3 regions of the Siccibacter colletis genome follow, and region 3 is predicted to be linked to each of the others. Evidence: riboswitches for the same ligand, from Rfam matches in the RefSeq annotation. Region 3 holds a riboswitch; each other region holds the start of a gene.
The links. A riboswitch is a leader RNA that binds a small molecule or an ion and turns the genes downstream of it on or off. The one in region 3 is predicted to bind thiamine pyrophosphate.
Positions count from the first base shown of each region.

Region 1: it holds a riboswitch for thiamine pyrophosphate, as region 3 does, so the genes downstream of both, thiC (phosphomethylpyrimidine synthase ThiC) here and thiB (thiamine ABC transporter substrate binding subunit) in region 3, are expected to answer to the same signal.
Region 2: it holds a riboswitch for thiamine pyrophosphate, as region 3 does, so the genes downstream of both, thiM (hydroxyethylthiazole kinase) here and thiB (thiamine ABC transporter substrate binding subunit) in region 3, are expected to answer to the same signal.

Region 1 covers NZ_CP074352.1:3,761,958-3,767,167, reverse strand. The annotation lists gene KFZ77_RS17995 (HesA/MoeB/ThiF family protein) at 1-212, opposite strand, end outside; gene thiE (thiamine phosphate synthase) at 205-840, opposite strand; gene thiC (phosphomethylpyrimidine synthase ThiC) at 840-2,738, opposite strand; TPP riboswitch at 2,826-2,935, opposite strand; gene KFZ77_RS17980 (Rsd/AlgQ family anti-sigma factor) at 3,028-3,531, opposite strand; gene nudC (NAD(+) diphosphatase) at 3,631-4,404, shown strand; gene hemE (uroporphyrinogen decarboxylase) at 4,445-5,210, shown strand, end outside.
Region 2 covers NZ_CP074352.1:2,684,826-2,690,035, reverse strand. The annotation lists gene KFZ77_RS12990 (MFS transporter) at 233-1,468, shown strand; TPP riboswitch at 1,918-2,015, shown strand; gene thiM (hydroxyethylthiazole kinase) at 2,049-2,837, shown strand; gene thiD (bifunctional hydroxymethylpyrimidine kinase/phosphomethylpyrimidine kinase) at 2,834-3,634, shown strand; gene fbaB (class I fructose-bisphosphate aldolase) at 3,794-4,846, shown strand; gene KFZ77_RS12970 (mandelate racemase family protein) at 5,141-5,210, shown strand, end outside.
Region 3 covers NZ_CP074352.1:679,456-684,665, reverse strand. The annotation lists gene sgrT (glucose uptake inhibitor SgrT) at 1-160, opposite strand, end outside; gene sgrR (HTH-type transcriptional regulator SgrR) at 250-1,908, shown strand; TPP riboswitch at 1,972-2,073, shown strand; gene thiB (thiamine ABC transporter substrate binding subunit) at 2,105-3,088, shown strand; gene thiP (thiamine/thiamine pyrophosphate ABC transporter permease ThiP) at 3,064-4,674, shown strand; gene thiQ (thiamine ABC transporter ATP-binding protein ThiQ) at 4,658-5,210, shown strand, end outside.

The DNA of each region.
Region 1 (5,210 bases), 980 kb from region 3:
TGCCGGTGCAGATTGCTGATGTGCACCTGGTCATCATCCACCAGCGTCAGGGTGCCAACGCCTGCGCCCGCAAGGTAGTGCGCGGCCGGCGAGCCAAGTCCGCCCAGCCCGATAATCAGCGCCCGGCCTCGCTGTAAGCGGCTCTGTCCTTCAACGGCAATGTCCTCCAGCAGGATCTGGCGGCTGTAGCGCATGAAATCGGCATCATTCATCGCCCACCCCCGCCAGTGCCAGCAGCGCCCGGGTCGCTGCCTGCCAGTCTGCGGCCTGCGTAATGGCGCTGACCACGGCAATGCTGCCCACGCCGGTCTCCAGCACCGCCGCGGCGCGTTCGAGGCTGATACCGCCGATGGCGACGGTGGGGTAATTGCCTACTCTTTTTACGTGCGCCGCCAGCTGGCTCAGCCCCTGCGGCGCAGAGGGCATCTGTTTGGTTTGGGTTGGAAACACGTGACCAAGAGCGATATAGGAGGGGCGTACCGCCAGCGCGACGTCAATCTCCATATCGTCATGGGTGGAAACGCCCAGCCGCAGTCCGGCAGCACGGATTGCGTCCAGATCGGCGCTGGCAAGATCCTCCTGACCGAGATGCACGCCGTAGGCTTGGTGCTTGATCGCCAGCCGCCAGTAATCGTTGATAAACAGCCGGGCGTGATAGCCTTTACCCAGCGCGATGGCCGCCTGCACATCGGCCTCAACCTCATGGTCCTGTTTGTCTTTGATGCGCAGCTGTAACGTGCGCACGCCCGCCGCCAGCAGGCGTTCAACCCAGAGCAGGCTGTCCACCACCGGGTAGAGACCGAGACGTTGCGGCACTACAGGGAACAGGGGGGTCAGCATCATGCTTCCTCCTGGCGCAGATAGATGTCGCCGCCTTTGGCGCGGAAGGTGTTCGCCATGTCGTTCAGGCCCGCTTCACGCTCCTGCTGCGCCGCATAGTCGCGGACTTCCTGAGTGATTTTCATCGAGCAGAATTTCGGGCCACACATGGAGCAGAAGTGCGCCACTTTGCCTGACTCCTGCGGCAGCGTTTCGTCGTGATAGGCCCGGGCGGTAAACGGGTCGAGCGCAAGGTTAAACTGATCCTCCCAGCGGAACTCGAAGCGCGCCTTCGACATGGCGTTATCGCGGATCTGCGCGCCCGGATGGCCCTTCGCCAGGTCAGCGGCGTGCGCGGCGATTTTGTAAGTAATCAGCCCCTGCTTCACGTCCTCTTTGTTCGGCAGGCCGAGGTGCTCTTTAGGTGTCACGTAGCAGAGCATCGCGCAGCCAAACCAGCCGATCATCGCGGCGCCGATGCCCGAGGTAAAGTGATCGTAGCCCGGTGCAATGTCGGTGGTCAGCGGGCCGAGGGTATAGAACGGGGCTTCATGGCAGTGCTCCAGCTCCTCGGTCATATTGCGGCGGATCATCTGCATCGGCACGTGCCCTGGGCCTTCAATCATCACCTGAACGTCATACTCCCAGGCGATTTTCGTCAGCTCGCCCAGCGTGTGCAGCTCGGCGAACTGCGCCTCGTCGTTGGCATCCTGAATTGAACCCGGACGCAGCCCGTCGCCGAGCGACAGCGACACGTCGTAGGCAGCGCAAATTTCGCAGATCTCGCGGAAGTGGGTGTAGAGGAAGTTCTCCTGATGGTGCGACAGGCACCATTTCGCCATGATAGACCCACCGCGCGAGACAATCCCGGTGAGGCGTTTCGCGGTCATTGGCACATAGCGCAGCAGCACCCCGGCATGGATGGTGAAGTAGTCCACACCCTGTTCCGCCTGCTCCAGCAGGGTATCGCGGAACGACTCCCAGCTCAGGTTTTCCGCAATGCCGTTGACCTTCTCCAGCGCCTGATAGATCGGCACAGTGCCAATCGGCACCGGGCTGTTGCGCAGGATCCACTCCCGCGTCTCGTGGATGTAGCGCCCGGTAGAGAGATCCATCACCGTATCCGCGCCCCAGCGCGTGGACCACACCAGTTTCTCCACCTCTTCTTCAATAGAGGAGGTCACCGCGGAATTACCGATGTTGGCATTCACTTTCACCAGGAAGTTGCGGCCAATGATCATCGGTTCCGATTCAGGGTGATTAATATTGGCGGGAATGATGGCGCGGCCGGCGGCAACTTCAGCGCGCACAAACTCGGGGGTGATGTTTTCCGGCAACTGGGCGCCAAAGGCTTCTCCCGGATGCTGGTGGCGCAGCACTTCGCTGCGGATGCGCTCCCGGCCCATATTCTCGCGGATTGCGATGAACTCCATCTCCGGCGTGATGATGCCCTGGCGTGCGTAGTGCAGCTGGGTGACGCATTTGCCTGGACGGGCGCGGCGCGGCGTCAGCAGGCCGCTAAAACGTAGTTCATCCAGCCCGTCATCGGCGAGTCGCTCCCGTGTCCAGGCGGAGCTGCGGCTGGACAGCGCCTCGGTATCCTGACGCGCTTCAATCCACGGGGCGCGCACTTTCTCCAGCCCGCGGTGCACATCGATAGCGACTGCCGGGTCGCCGTAGGGGCCGGAGGTGTCGTACACCGGCACCGGCTCGTTGGCTTCATACTGCGGGTTGCTTTCACTGCCGCCGGTAAGGGTCGGGCTGAGCTGGATCTCGCGCATCGGCACGCGAATATCGGGCCGGGAGCCGGTGAGGTAGATACGGTGCGAATTGGGAAACGCGGTTCCCTCAAGGGTGCTGATAAAACGTTGGGCCTGCGCGCGGGTTTCGCGGCGGTTGGGTTTGACGGTCACAGACATAGCGCATTCCAGTAAATAATCGGGAAGTGGCTTGTCAGAACGACGGATGAAGCAAGAGGGAGACGCCGCGCAGAGGTGCGACGCCACAGCAGATTGACTCTTGTTCCCTTCGCAGGTATTAGCCTGATCAGGTTCCGCGGATCCCGAATTAACGGTCTCAGCCCGTGCATACACACTGGGCACTCCGACAAGATGGCCCTTCAGCGATGCTGCCACAGGGCAGAATGCTTCAGGGAAAACCCCGCACGACGGCGGGGCTAAAATAAATTACGCGTTAACTGCCCGAAACTCAAGCCGGGCGCGCGAAGCTGGTTTCGTCGTTGGCGCTGTCGCGCAGGTCGTTATCAAATGCCAGCACGATCAGTTTATCTTCCAGCGCGAAGCGGGCAGCCAGCGCTTCGCCGATACCGGACAGCGCTTCCTGGAACTCCAGGCAGTTGTCGTGATCGATAGCATTTTCCAGATGGGTATCGTAATACGCCATGATTTCCTGCGTATTCGCTTCGAGTAAGGGGTAGAGTTGCGTGGCGGCAACCAGCGGGCTGGACCCTTCCATTTCGCTGATAAGGCGCTCGTAAATATTAAAGTGACCGGCTGACAGGTAATCAACCAGGTTGTGACAAAAATCATCCAGCGCCTGTTCGTCCAGCGCGATGTGCGTTTCCTTGCCAGGTTTAATGCCAACCACTTTGTAATAGTTTACCAGCAGGTGTTTGCGCACGTTGAGCCAGCGGTCGACGAGTTCGTTACTGCCTCCAACGCGTTCTGTCAGACTTTCCAGCTGATTTAGCATGATCGACTCCATGAGTTATAAGATTAAAAGCAGTACACCCAAAATATGTAAAAATAATGTGAACAACATGCCAGTGAAGCTAAGGTAGTGCAACAGGTTATGGAACATACAATAGACAAACACGATCACGGCTGGTGGATCATCAGCCATGAACAAAAATTATGGCTGCCGAATGGCGATTTGCCCAATGGATACGCGGAAAAATTTTCGCTGACCGGTAAAAGCGCGATCAAAATCGGCGAATGGGAAAATGAGCCGGTGTGGCTGGTGCGTGAGGCCCGGCGGCAGGACATGGCGTCTGTGCGCCAGGTCATCGATAAGGATGTCGGTCTGTTCCAGCTTGCTGGCCGCGGCGTACAGCTCGCCGAATTCTATCGTTCACACAAGTACTGCGGCTACTGCGGCCACGAAATGCATCCCGGAAAAAGCGAGTGGGCGATGCTATGTGGGCACTGCCACGAGCGCTACTATCCGCAAATTGCCCCGTGCATCATTGTTGCCATCCGCCACGAGGATAAGATCCTGCTGGCTCAGCACAACCGCCACCGCAACGGCATCTATACCGTGCTGGCCGGCTTTGTCGAAGTGGGCGAGACGCTGGAGCAGGCGGTCGCGCGTGAAGTGATGGAAGAGAGCAATATCCGGGTGAAGAACCTGCGTTACGTCACTTCCCAGCCGTGGCCGTTCCCGCAGTCGTTAATGACGGCTTACATGGCGGAATACGACAGCGGCGAGCTGAAAATCGACCCCAAAGAGCTGTCAGATGCCGGCTGGTATCGGTATGACCAGCTGCCGCTGCTGCCCCCGCCGGGCACCGTGGCGCGCCGCTTGATCGAAGATACTGTCGCTTTGTGCCGGGCTGAGTACGAATGACGTGGTAAACTGACGGCCACGCTTTTTAAGGAATGCTGAAATGACCGAACTGAAGAACGATCGTTACCTGCGCGCCCTGCTGCGCCAGCCGGTAGATGTCACGCCCGTATGGATGATGCGCCAGGCGGGCCGCTATCTGCCGGAATATAAGGCGACCCGCGCGCAGGCGGGCGATTTTATGTCGCTGTGCAAAAACGCCGAGCTGGCGTGCGAAGTGACGCTCCAGCCACTGCGCCGTTACCCGCTCGATGCGGCGATCCTCTTCTCGGACATTCTCACCGTGCCGGACGCGATGGGCCTCGGCCTGTACTTTGAAACCGGCGAAGGCCCGCGCTTCACCTCGCCCATCAAGAACAAAGCCGACGTCGACAGGCTGCCCATTCCTGACCCGGAGCAGGAACTGGGCTACGTGATGAACGCGGTGCGTACCATTCGCCGCGAACTTAAAGGCGAGGTGCCGCTGATTGGCTTCACCGGCAGCCCGTGGACGCTGGCCACTTACATGGTGGAAGGCGGCAGCAGCAAAGCCTTTACCCTGATCAAAAAGATGATGTACGCCGAGCCGCAGACGCTGCACGCGCTGCTCGACAAGCTGGCGAAGAGCGTCACGCTGTACCTGAATGCCCAGATCCGCGCCGGCGCGCAGTCGGTAATGATCTTCGATACCTGGGGCGGCGTGCTCACCGGGCGCGACTATCAGCAGTTCTCGCTCTACTACATGCATAAAATCATCGACGGTCTGCTGCGTGAAAACGACGGCAAACGCGTGCCGGTGACGCTGTTCACCAAAGGCGGCGGACAGTGGC
Region 2 (5,210 bases), 2.0 Mb from region 3:
GGTATGTTGGCTGTTTATTATTGTTAAACCCTTACTAAGCGTTGCATCATCCCCGCTCCGCGTAAAGTCAGACAAGCACTGAATTGTGAGTAAATCATCGGGTTTGTAACAGAAATCAGTAATCAGCAGAGATGAATGAGGCACCGGAAGTGACTATGATGCGCACACGCAATTGCCGGGATACGAACATGAAGAACAACAGACGCTTCGCATATAGTGCAGAGGGCAGAGAGTGAGCGCACGCCGGGCATTCCACTTCGCCCCGTTTCGCTATCTCTTTTTCGCCCGTCTGCTGACAGTACTCGGGAACAGCATTGCTCCCGTGGCGCTGGCCTTTGCGGTGCTCGATATCGGCGGGTCGGCAGGAGACTTAGGGATTGTGGTGGCGGCGCGCTCAATATTTAACGTCGCCTTCCTGTTGATTGGCGGCGTGCTGGCGGACCGCTATTCGCGCAGTAAAGTGCTGGTGTGGTCGTCGGCGATCGCCGCATTCTCTCAGGCCGTGGTCGCCTGGCTGGTGCTTGACGGCTCGGCGACGGTCGCGCTGCTGGCACTGTTGGGTATCCTGAACGGTGCGGCGGCGGGGGTCGCGCTTCCCGCCTCACAGGCGATGGTGCCGCAGACGGTCCCCGCCCACAGCCTGCGCGAAGCAAACGCCTTTATTCAGCTTGGTATCAACGGCGGCACCGTGATTGGTGCGTCGCTCGGCGGTGTGCTTGCCAGTATGGTCGGCCCGGGATGGGGGCTGGCGGTGGACGCGCTGGGCTTTGCGCTAGCCGCACCGCTCTATCTGATGACCCGCACCAGCGCTGCCCGGACGGGAGAAAGCCACAGCAATATCCTGCAGGATCTGCGCGACGGCTGGCAGGAGTTCATCGCCCGCAGCTGGGTGTGGGTGATAGTGGTGCAGTTCACCCTGATCAATGCGGCATTCAGCGGCATTATGATGATTGTCGGTCCCATCGTCGCGGATGCCTCTTTCGGCCGCGCCGGCTGGGGCTTTGCGCTCGCCTCGCAGGGCACTGGGTTGATTGTCGGCTCGCTGATCGCCCTGCGCTGGAAACCGCGCCGCGACCTGTTTATCGGCGTGCTGCTGGTACTGCTCTGCGCACTGCCGCTGCTGGTGCTCAGCCAGCACCCCACCACGGCCGCGCTGATGGCGGCCTTCTTCGTCGCCGGCGTCGGGTTTGGTCAGTTCGGCGTGGTCTGGGCGCACTCCCTGCAAACCCACATTCCTCCCGGGAAGCTCGCCCGCGTTTACGCCTGGGACGCCATCGGCTCATTTGTGGCGATCCCCATCGGCGAGCTCGCCGCCGGTCCGCTGACCGCTCAGTTTGGTATTCCCCGGCTGTTACTGGCCTGCGCCGCCGTGGTCGTGATTGCTACTCTGGCCGCAGCCTGTATTCCGGCGATACGCCGCCATGAGAATGGCGTAGTGGTAAGAAGGGAAGGGGATGAGCGGGAGTGACGACAGGATGAGAGGAACCTATCAGGATATTGTCTTTATAGATTGAACAGGCAGTCATCCCCTGTATCAATTGAACGGCGTTTCATGGGGTACGTCGATCGCCAGTGAAAAGCGCGAATTTTCTCAGAAGTGGCGAGCAGAAACATGACAGAGTGCGGCAAAGTGCTTGCGAATCGGCGTGAGCGGCTGGGATTTCGTATTTTGATGACTTTCGACAGGGAAGGCTGCTGCATAGCATTCGTCACTCTGTTGGCTCTATCACAATGGCTGGGTGGGTAAAGAACGTCTTGCATCTGCAACAAACGGTAGACCATGAGAAAAGTGGTGGGATTGCTAAACGTTGGTAACACATATTCCTCTATCCTCTGTTTCTTATGTGATTAACATAACAGGCACGCTTGCATCACCGCGCGCCATCCCCTAAGCTGCCAGAAAGTAAGCTAATTTGTACCAATGACTCGGGGTGCCCTTCTTAAATGAAGGCTGAGAAATACCCGTATTACCTGATCTGGATAATGCCAGCGTAGGGAAGTCAGATGCCTGTCCGGTATCCCTTCTTCGCGCCGGACAGGAGCCCATCATGCAACCTGACCTGCTTCACGACGCCGTTGCGATACGCGTCCTTAATCATCTCCATGCCCGCTCGCCGCTGGTTCACTGCCTTACCAATGACGTGGTGCAGACCTTTACCGCTAACGTGCTGCTGGCGCTTAACGCCTCGCCCGCGATGGTGGTCGATCCCGACGAGGCGGCGCAGTTCAGCGCTGTCGCTGATGGTCTGCTGATCAATCTTGGCACCCTGACGCAGCCGCAGCGCGATGCCATGCGTGCGGCGATTACCAGCGCCCGTTGCCACAATACCCCCTGGACCCTCGATCCGGTGGCGGTCGGGGCGCTCACTCTGCGCACTGATTTTGCCCATGAAATCCTCGCCCTGAACCCGGCGGCCATTCGCGGTAACGCTTCGGAAATCCGCGCCCTCGCCGGGGAAAGCACGGGCGGACGCGGCGTGGATACCACCGATCGGGCTGCCGACGCGCTGCACGCCGCCATCACCCTGGCCCGGCAGTACCGGACGGTCGTCGCCGTCACCGGGGAAGTGGATTACGTTACCGACGGCGAACGCACTCTGGCCATACGCGGCGGCGACCCGTTGATGACCCGCGTGGTCGGCACCGGCTGTGCGCTGTCGGCGGTGGTCGCGGCGTGCTGTACGCTGCCCGGCGACAGGCTGGAAAACGTAGCGGGTGCCTGCTGGATCATGAAGCGCGCGGGCGCGCAGGCCGCCTCACGCGCAACGGGGCCGGGCAGCTTCGCCAGCGCCTTTCTCGATGCGCTGTACGGGCTGAACCGGGAGGTGGCGCAATGAAACGTATTAATGCGCTGACCATCGCCGGCACCGATCCCAGCGGCGGGGCGGGTATCCAGGCGGATCTGAAAACCTTCTCGGCGCTGGAGGCCTATGGCACCTCGGTTATCACCGCGCTGGTAGCGCAGAACACGCGCGGCGTACAGTCGGTCTACCACCTCGACCCGGTCTTTGTCGGGGCGCAGATCGACGCCGTGCTGAGCGATGTGCGCATCGACGCCATCAAAATCGGCATGCTGGATAACGCTGCGATCGTGGATGTGGTGGCGGAGCGCCTGGCACATTACGGCGCGGCTAACGTGGTGCTCGACACCGTGATGCTGGCCAAAAGCGGCGATGCGCTGCTGATGCCGGACGCGGTAGACCGGTTGCGCACCCGGCTGCTGCCGCAGGTGGCGCTGATCACGCCGAATCTGCCGGAGGCCGCGGCGCTGCTGAATACCCCCAGCGCCGGCGATGAGCAGACGATGCGGATGCAGGGCAGGGCGCTGCTGGAGTACGGCTGCGGGGCGGTGCTGATGAAGGGCGGTCATTTAGATAACGGTGAAAGCCCTGACTGGTTGATTACTCGCGCGCAGGAAGTCCGCTTTACCACGCCGCGCATCGCCACCAGAAACACCCACGGCACCGGCTGTACGCTCTCGGCGGCGCTGGCAGCGCTGCGTCCGCGTCATGACTGCTGGGAAACCACCGTGGCGGCGGCGAAGGATTATCTTACCGGTGCGCTGGCGCAGGCGGATTCACTGGAGGTGGGGGCGGGCATTGGTCCGGTGCACCATTTTTATGGCTGGTGGTAGCAAATAGCGGGCGCTTAACAGGCAAAACCGGCTAAAAATGCGCCAGCCGATGGCAAAACGCGACTGAAAGGTCCAGGCTTACTCTGCCCGTAACGTCACGGGCGAGGACAATCCATGTGCGCCGGGCATGACGCCTGGCGTAACTTTCGGGAGCTTATTATGACAGATATCGTGCAGTTGCTTGGCAAAGATGCCGACAGCCTGTTACAGCATCGCTGTATGACGATTCCAGCAGAGCAGCTTTATTTACCGGGCCATGACTACGTTGACCGCGTTATGGTGGATAACAACCGCCCGCCGGCAGTGCTGCGCAATATGCAGACGCTGTACAACACCGGGCGGCTGGCAGGGACAGGCTACCTCTCTATCCTGCCTGTGGATCAGGGGGTGGAGCACTCGGCGGGAGCCTCGTTTGCAGCAAACCCTCAGTACTTCGACCCGAAAAACATCGTCGAGCTGGCGATTGAAGCGGGCTGCAACTGCGTGGCCTCCACCTACGGCGTGCTGGCTTCCGTCTCGCGCCGCTACGCGCACCGCATCCCGTTCCTGGTAAAGCTCAATCACAACGAGACCCTGAGCTATCCGACCCAGTATGACCAGACGCTGTACGCCAGCGTCGAGCAGGCGTTTAACATGGGCGCGGTGGCGGTCGGGGCCACTATCTACTTCGGCTCTGAAGAGTCCCGTCGGCAGATTGAAGAGATCTCGGCAGCCTTCGAGCGGGCGCACGAGCTGGGCATGGTTACCGTGCTGTGGGCCTACCTGCGCAACAGCGCGTTCAAGAAAGACGGCGTCGATTATCACGTCTCCGCCGACCTGACCGGCCAGGCAAACCACCTCGCGGCGACAATCGGGGCGGATATCGTGAAGCAGAAAATGGCGGAGAATAACGGCGGCTACAACGCGGTGAAATTCGGCTACACCGATGAGCGCGTCTACAGCAAACTGACCAGCGATAACCCGATTGACCTGGTACGCTATCAACTGGCGAACTGCTACATGGGCCGCGCCGGGCTGATCAACTCCGGCGGCGCGGACGGGGGCGATACCGATCTCGGCGATGCAGTGCGTACCGCGGTTATCAACAAACGCGCGGGCGGAATGGGGCTGATCCTCGGTCGCAAGGCGTTCAAGAAAACCATGGCGGATGGCGTGAAGCTCATCAATGCCGTGCAGGATGTGTATCTCGACAGCAAAGTCACTATCGCCTGATCCTCAACGCCTCTGCGGAGGCGTTTTCCTTGTTTTTAACAATTCGATCACCTTCACACTTAGCCTTTCTTTTGTGAAAAGGTTCACTTCTCCCTGTGCATATGCCCGAAAAACGGCGTTTTAATCACGCGCTTTGTCCGAGGCAGCGGATACTTTTTGTGCTTAGATTTAGTTCTGAAACGCTTTTTCAAAATATATGCCTTCCCCACCGTAGTTGTTGAGCTGTTACGGAAATGTATTGCGCTATCAGGTAACGGCCTGACCTGCACTCTCTGTTGTCGTTAAGGACCCGTAATGAAGATCGAATCCGTCAATGTCACCGTATTTACCTACCCCACACGCCGCGTCTCGGACAGCGCCGGCC
Region 3 (5,210 bases):
GATCGGGATAAACGGGCCGGGCGGTAACCTCCCACTGCATCAGATCCTCCAGCATCCGCACGCGTTGTATTGCGCTCAGGCGTGCCAGCCATGAGGGCGAAACGTCCTGCGTGGCGGAGAAATAGCGCTGCCAGAATACTTTTGCAGAAGACCTGTTCATCATTACCTCCTCGCTTTCATCGCCGCTAAGTATTGGCGTAATATGAGGATAATTAAATTGATGAATTTCCCGGCAGGAGTTCCCCTTTTATGTCCTCGGCGCGTCTGCAACAACAGTTTATCCGTCTCTGGCAGTGCTGCGACGGGCAACCTCAGCACACCACGCTCAGCGAACTCGCCGACAGGCTTGCCTGCTCGCGACGTCATATGCGTAACCTGCTCAATGCCATGCAGGCCGAGGGGTGGCTTGCCTGGCAGGCCGAAGCCGGGCGCGGGAAGCGATCCACCCTCACCTTTCTCTATACCGGACTGGCGCTTCAGCAGCAGCGGGCTGACGACCTGCTGGAGCAGGATAAGCTCGATCAGCTGATGCAGATCGTGGGCGACAAAGCAGCGGTGCGCCGCATGGTGGTATCGCATCTTGGCCGCAGCTTCCGTCAGGGCAAACATATTCTGCGCGTGCTCTACTACCGTCCGCTGCAGAACCTGCTGCCGGGCAGCGCGCTACGCCGCTCTGAAACCCATATCGTGCGCCAGATCTTCAGCGCCCTGACGCTGATAAATGAGGAAAACGGGGAAATCGAAGCGGATATCGCGCACCACTGGCAGCAGATCTCCCCGCTGCACTGGCGTTTTTTCCTGCGCCCCGGCGTTCATTTTCATCATGGCCGCGAGCTGGAGATGCAAGACGTTATCGCCTCGCTGACGCGCATCCGCACCCAGCCGCTGTTCACGCATATCACCGACATCTCCTCCCCCACCGCGTGGACACTGGATATACACCTCAGCCAGCCGGACAAGTGGCTGCCGTGGCTGATGGGCAGCGTGGCGACCATGATCCTGCCGCAGGAGTGGCCCACCATGCCCAACTACGCCAGCCGTCCGGTGGGCACCGGCCCCTATGCCGTGGTGCGCAACAATAATACCCAGCTGAAAATCCACGCCTTTGACGACTATTTTGGCTACCGGGCGCTCATCGACGAAGTTAATTTCTGGGTGCTGCCGGATATCAGCGAAGAAGTGAGCAGCGGCGTGCATCTGGAAGGCGCGAGCGGCGATGAGAAAGCCGTGGAAACCCGCCTTGAGGAGGGCTGCTACTATCTGCTGTTTGATTCGCGCTCCCGCTGCGGCGCAAACAGCGCAGTGCGACGCTGGCTAAGCCAGGTGCTCTCGCCGGTGAATCTCATTTATCACGCAGCCAGAAGTAACCAGCGCTACTGGTTCCCGGCGTATGGGCTGCTGCCGCGCTGGCACCATGCTCCGCAGAAAGCGGATTATCCGCCGCCGGCCGGTCTTGAAAGCCTGACCCTGACCTTCTACCGCGACCACGTTGAGCACCGCGTTATCGCCCAGGTGATGGAAACCCTGCTGGCAGAACATCAGGTGCGCCTGATCATTAACGAGGTGAGCTACGAAGCCTGGCATCAGGGCGACGAGGTGAGCGATCTGTGGCTCAACAGCGCTAACTTTACGCTGCCGCTGGAGTTCTCACTGTTTGCCCATCTGTATGAGATGCCGCTGATGCACAACTGCATTCCCATCGACTGGCAGGCGGATGCCAGGCGCTGGCGCGCCGGGGAGCTTGCCCTGCCGGAGTGGTGCCAGCAGCGCGTGGAACAGCTTGATATCTTTCCCCTGATCCACCACTGGCTGACCATTCAGGGTCAGCGCAGCATGCGTGGGGTACGCATGAACACGCTGGGCTGGTTTGACTTCAAATCGGCATGGTTCGCCCCACCGGAGCCTTAACGCCGCGTAAGGGAATAATTGACGGGCCACTTTCATTAATTAACCAAATCATTACAATGCAAGACGTTCTCAACGGGGTGCCCTGTCAACCGATCGGCGCTGAGATAATACCCGTCGAACCTGATCCGGATAACGCCGGCGAAGGGATTTGAGGCTGCTGCTCAAAATCCTTTGCCCCCTGAATGAAAGGTGCAAAGTGCTGAAAAAACTTCTCCCCCTGCTGGCCCTGCTCGCCGCGCCCGCTTTCGCGAAGCCTGTTTTAACCGTTTATACCTACGACTCTTTTGCTGCCGACTGGGGCCCTGGCCCGACGGTGAAAAAGGCATTCGAAGCCGACTGCAACTGCGAACTGAAGCTGGTGGCGCTGGAAGACGGTGTGTCGCTGCTTAACCGCCTGCGTATGGAAGGCAAAAACAGCAAGGCCGATGTGGTACTGGGCCTCGACAACAACCTGCTGGCGGCGGCCACGCAAACCGGGCTGTTTGCCAGAAGCGGCATTCCCGCAAGCGCGGTGAGCGTCCCCGGCGGCTGGAACAACGACACCTTTGTGCCGTTCGACTACGGCTGGTTCGCCTTCGTGTATGACAAAACCAAAGTGAAAAACCCGCCGAAAAGCCTGAAGGAGCTGGTGGAGAGTGACCAGAAATGGCGCGTTATTTACCAGGACCCGCGCACCAGCACGCCGGGCCTCGGGCTGCTGCTGTGGATGCAAAAAGTGTATGGCGATAAAGCGCCCGAGGCGTGGCAGAAGCTGGCGGCAAAAACCGTCACCGTCACCAAAGGCTGGAGCGAAGCCTACGGCCTGTTCCTGAAAGGTGAGAGCGACCTGGTGCTGAGCTACACCACGTCCCCGGCGTATCACATCATCGAAGAGAAAAAAGAGCATATCGCCGCGGCAAACTTCAGCGAAGGCCACTATCTGCAGGTTGAAGTGGCCGGGCGTCTCGCTGCCAGCAAGCAGCCGGAACTGGCGGATAAATTCATGAAGTTTATGCTTACCCCGGCGTTCCAGCAGGCGATCCCCACTGGAAACTGGATGTATCCGGTCAGCAACGTGACGCTGCCGGAGGGCTTTACCTCGCTGGTTAAACCCCAGACCACGCTGGAATACTCTGCCGATGAGGTCGCCGCCCAGCGCGCCGCCTGGATTAGCGAATGGCAACGCGCCGTCAGCCGTTAATCCCGGGCTGGATGTGGCCGGGGCTGTGTGCCGCCACGCTGCTGGTGGCGGTGGCGCTGGCTGCATTCGGCGCGCTGTGGTTTAACGCACCGCACGGCGACGCCTTCGCCGTGCTGCACGACAGCTATCTCTGGCACGTGGTGCGTTTCTCATTCTGGCAGGCGTTTCTCTCCGCCCTGCTTTCGGTGGTTCCCGCCATATTCCTCGCCCGCGCCCTGTACCGCCGGCGCTTTCCGGGGCGCGAGGCGCTGCTGCGGCTGTGCGCCATGACGCTGGTACTGCCGGTGCTGGTGGCGGTGTTCGGCATTCTCAGCGTGTACGGGCGTCAGGGCTGGCTGGCGACACTCTGCGCCTGGGCGGGCATTGAGTGGCGCTTCTCGCCCTATGGCCTGCAGGGGATCCTGCTGGCGCATGTCTTTTTCAACCTGCCGATGGCGACCCGTCTGCTGCTGCTGGCGCTGGAGCAGATCCCCGGCGAGCAACGACAAATTGCCGCCCAGCTGGATATGCGCGGCTGGCATTTCTTCCGCTACGTCGAGTGGCCCTGGCTGCGGCGACAGATCGCCCCGACGGCGGCGCTGATCTTTATGCTCTGTTTCGCCAGCTTTGCCACGGTGCTGTCGCTCGGCGGCGGGCCGCAGGCAACCACCATCGAGCTGGCTATCTTCCAGGCGCTCAGCTACGACTACGATCCGGCGCGTGCTGCGCTGCTGGCGCTGTTGCAGATGGTCTGCTGTCTTGGCCTGGTAATGCTCAGCCAGCGGCTCAGCAAGGCGATCCCGGTAGGCAGCAGCGCGGTGTCGGGCTGGCGCAATCCGCAGGACAGCCTGCGCAGCCGCCTGTGCGACGGCGCGCTGATAAGCCTTGCGCTGCTGTTGCTGTTGCCACCGCTGCTGGCAGTGATCGTTGACGGGCTCAACCGCAGCGTAAGTCATGTACTGGCCGACCCGCTGCTGTGGCAGGCGCTGTTAACGTCTCTGCGCATCGCGCTCGGAGCCGGGCTGCTCTGCATGGTGCTTACCCTGATGCTGCTGTGGAGCGCCCGCGAGCTGCGGCTGCGCCAGCGGGCAATGGCGGGCCAGATGCTGGAGCTGAGCGGGATGTTGATCCTCGCCATGCCCGGCATCGTGCTGGCAACCGGCTTCTTTCTGCTGCTCAACGCCAGCATCGGTTTGCCACAGCAGGCGGACGCGATTGTGATTTTCACCAATGCCCTGATGGCCGTGCCTTATGCCATGAAGGTGCTCGATCACCCGATGCGCGATATCGCCGCCCGCTACGGGTTGCTGTGTCAGTCGCTGGACTTGCGCGGCCTTAACCGCCTGCGCTGGCTCGAATGGCGCGCCCTGCGGGGGCCGCTGGGCCAGGCGCTGGCGTTTGCCTGCGTGCTCTCCATCGGCGACTTTGGCGTGGTGGCGCTGTTCGGCAATGCCGATTTCCGCACCCTGCCATTTTATCTCTATCAGCAAATCGGCTCCTACCGCAGCGAGGATGGAGCGGTCACCGCCCTGCTGCTGCTGCTGCTCTGCTTCCTGCTGTTTACTGCAATCGAAAAACTCCCGGGGCGCCATGCTGACTCTCACTGATGTAACCTGGCTGTATCAACATCTGCCCCTGCGCTTCAACCTGCATCTCAACGCCGGGGAACGCGTGGCGGTGCTCGGCCCGAGCGGGGCCGGAAAAAGCACGCTGCTGAGCCTGGTGGCGGGCTTTCTGGAGCCGGCCTCCGGCAGTATCAGGCTAAACGGCGCGGACCATACCCATACGCCGCCGGCGCAGCGCCCGGTGTCGATGCTGTTTCAGGAAAATAACCTGTTTACCCACCTGACGGTGCACCAGAACATCGGGCTCGGTCTGCATCCGGGACTGAAGCTTAACGCCGACCAGCGCGCCCGGCTGGAAACGATCGCACGCCAGATGGCGATCGATACCCTGCTCGATAGGCTGCCCGGTCAGCTCTCCGGCGGTCAGCGTCAGCGTGTGGCACTGGCGCGCTGCCTGGTACGCGAACAGCCCGTGCTGTTGCTGGATGAGCCGTTTTCCGCCCTCGATCCGGCACTGCGCCAGGAGATGCTCTCGCTGCTGGAGACGCTGTGTGAACGCCAGCAGCTGACGCTGTTAA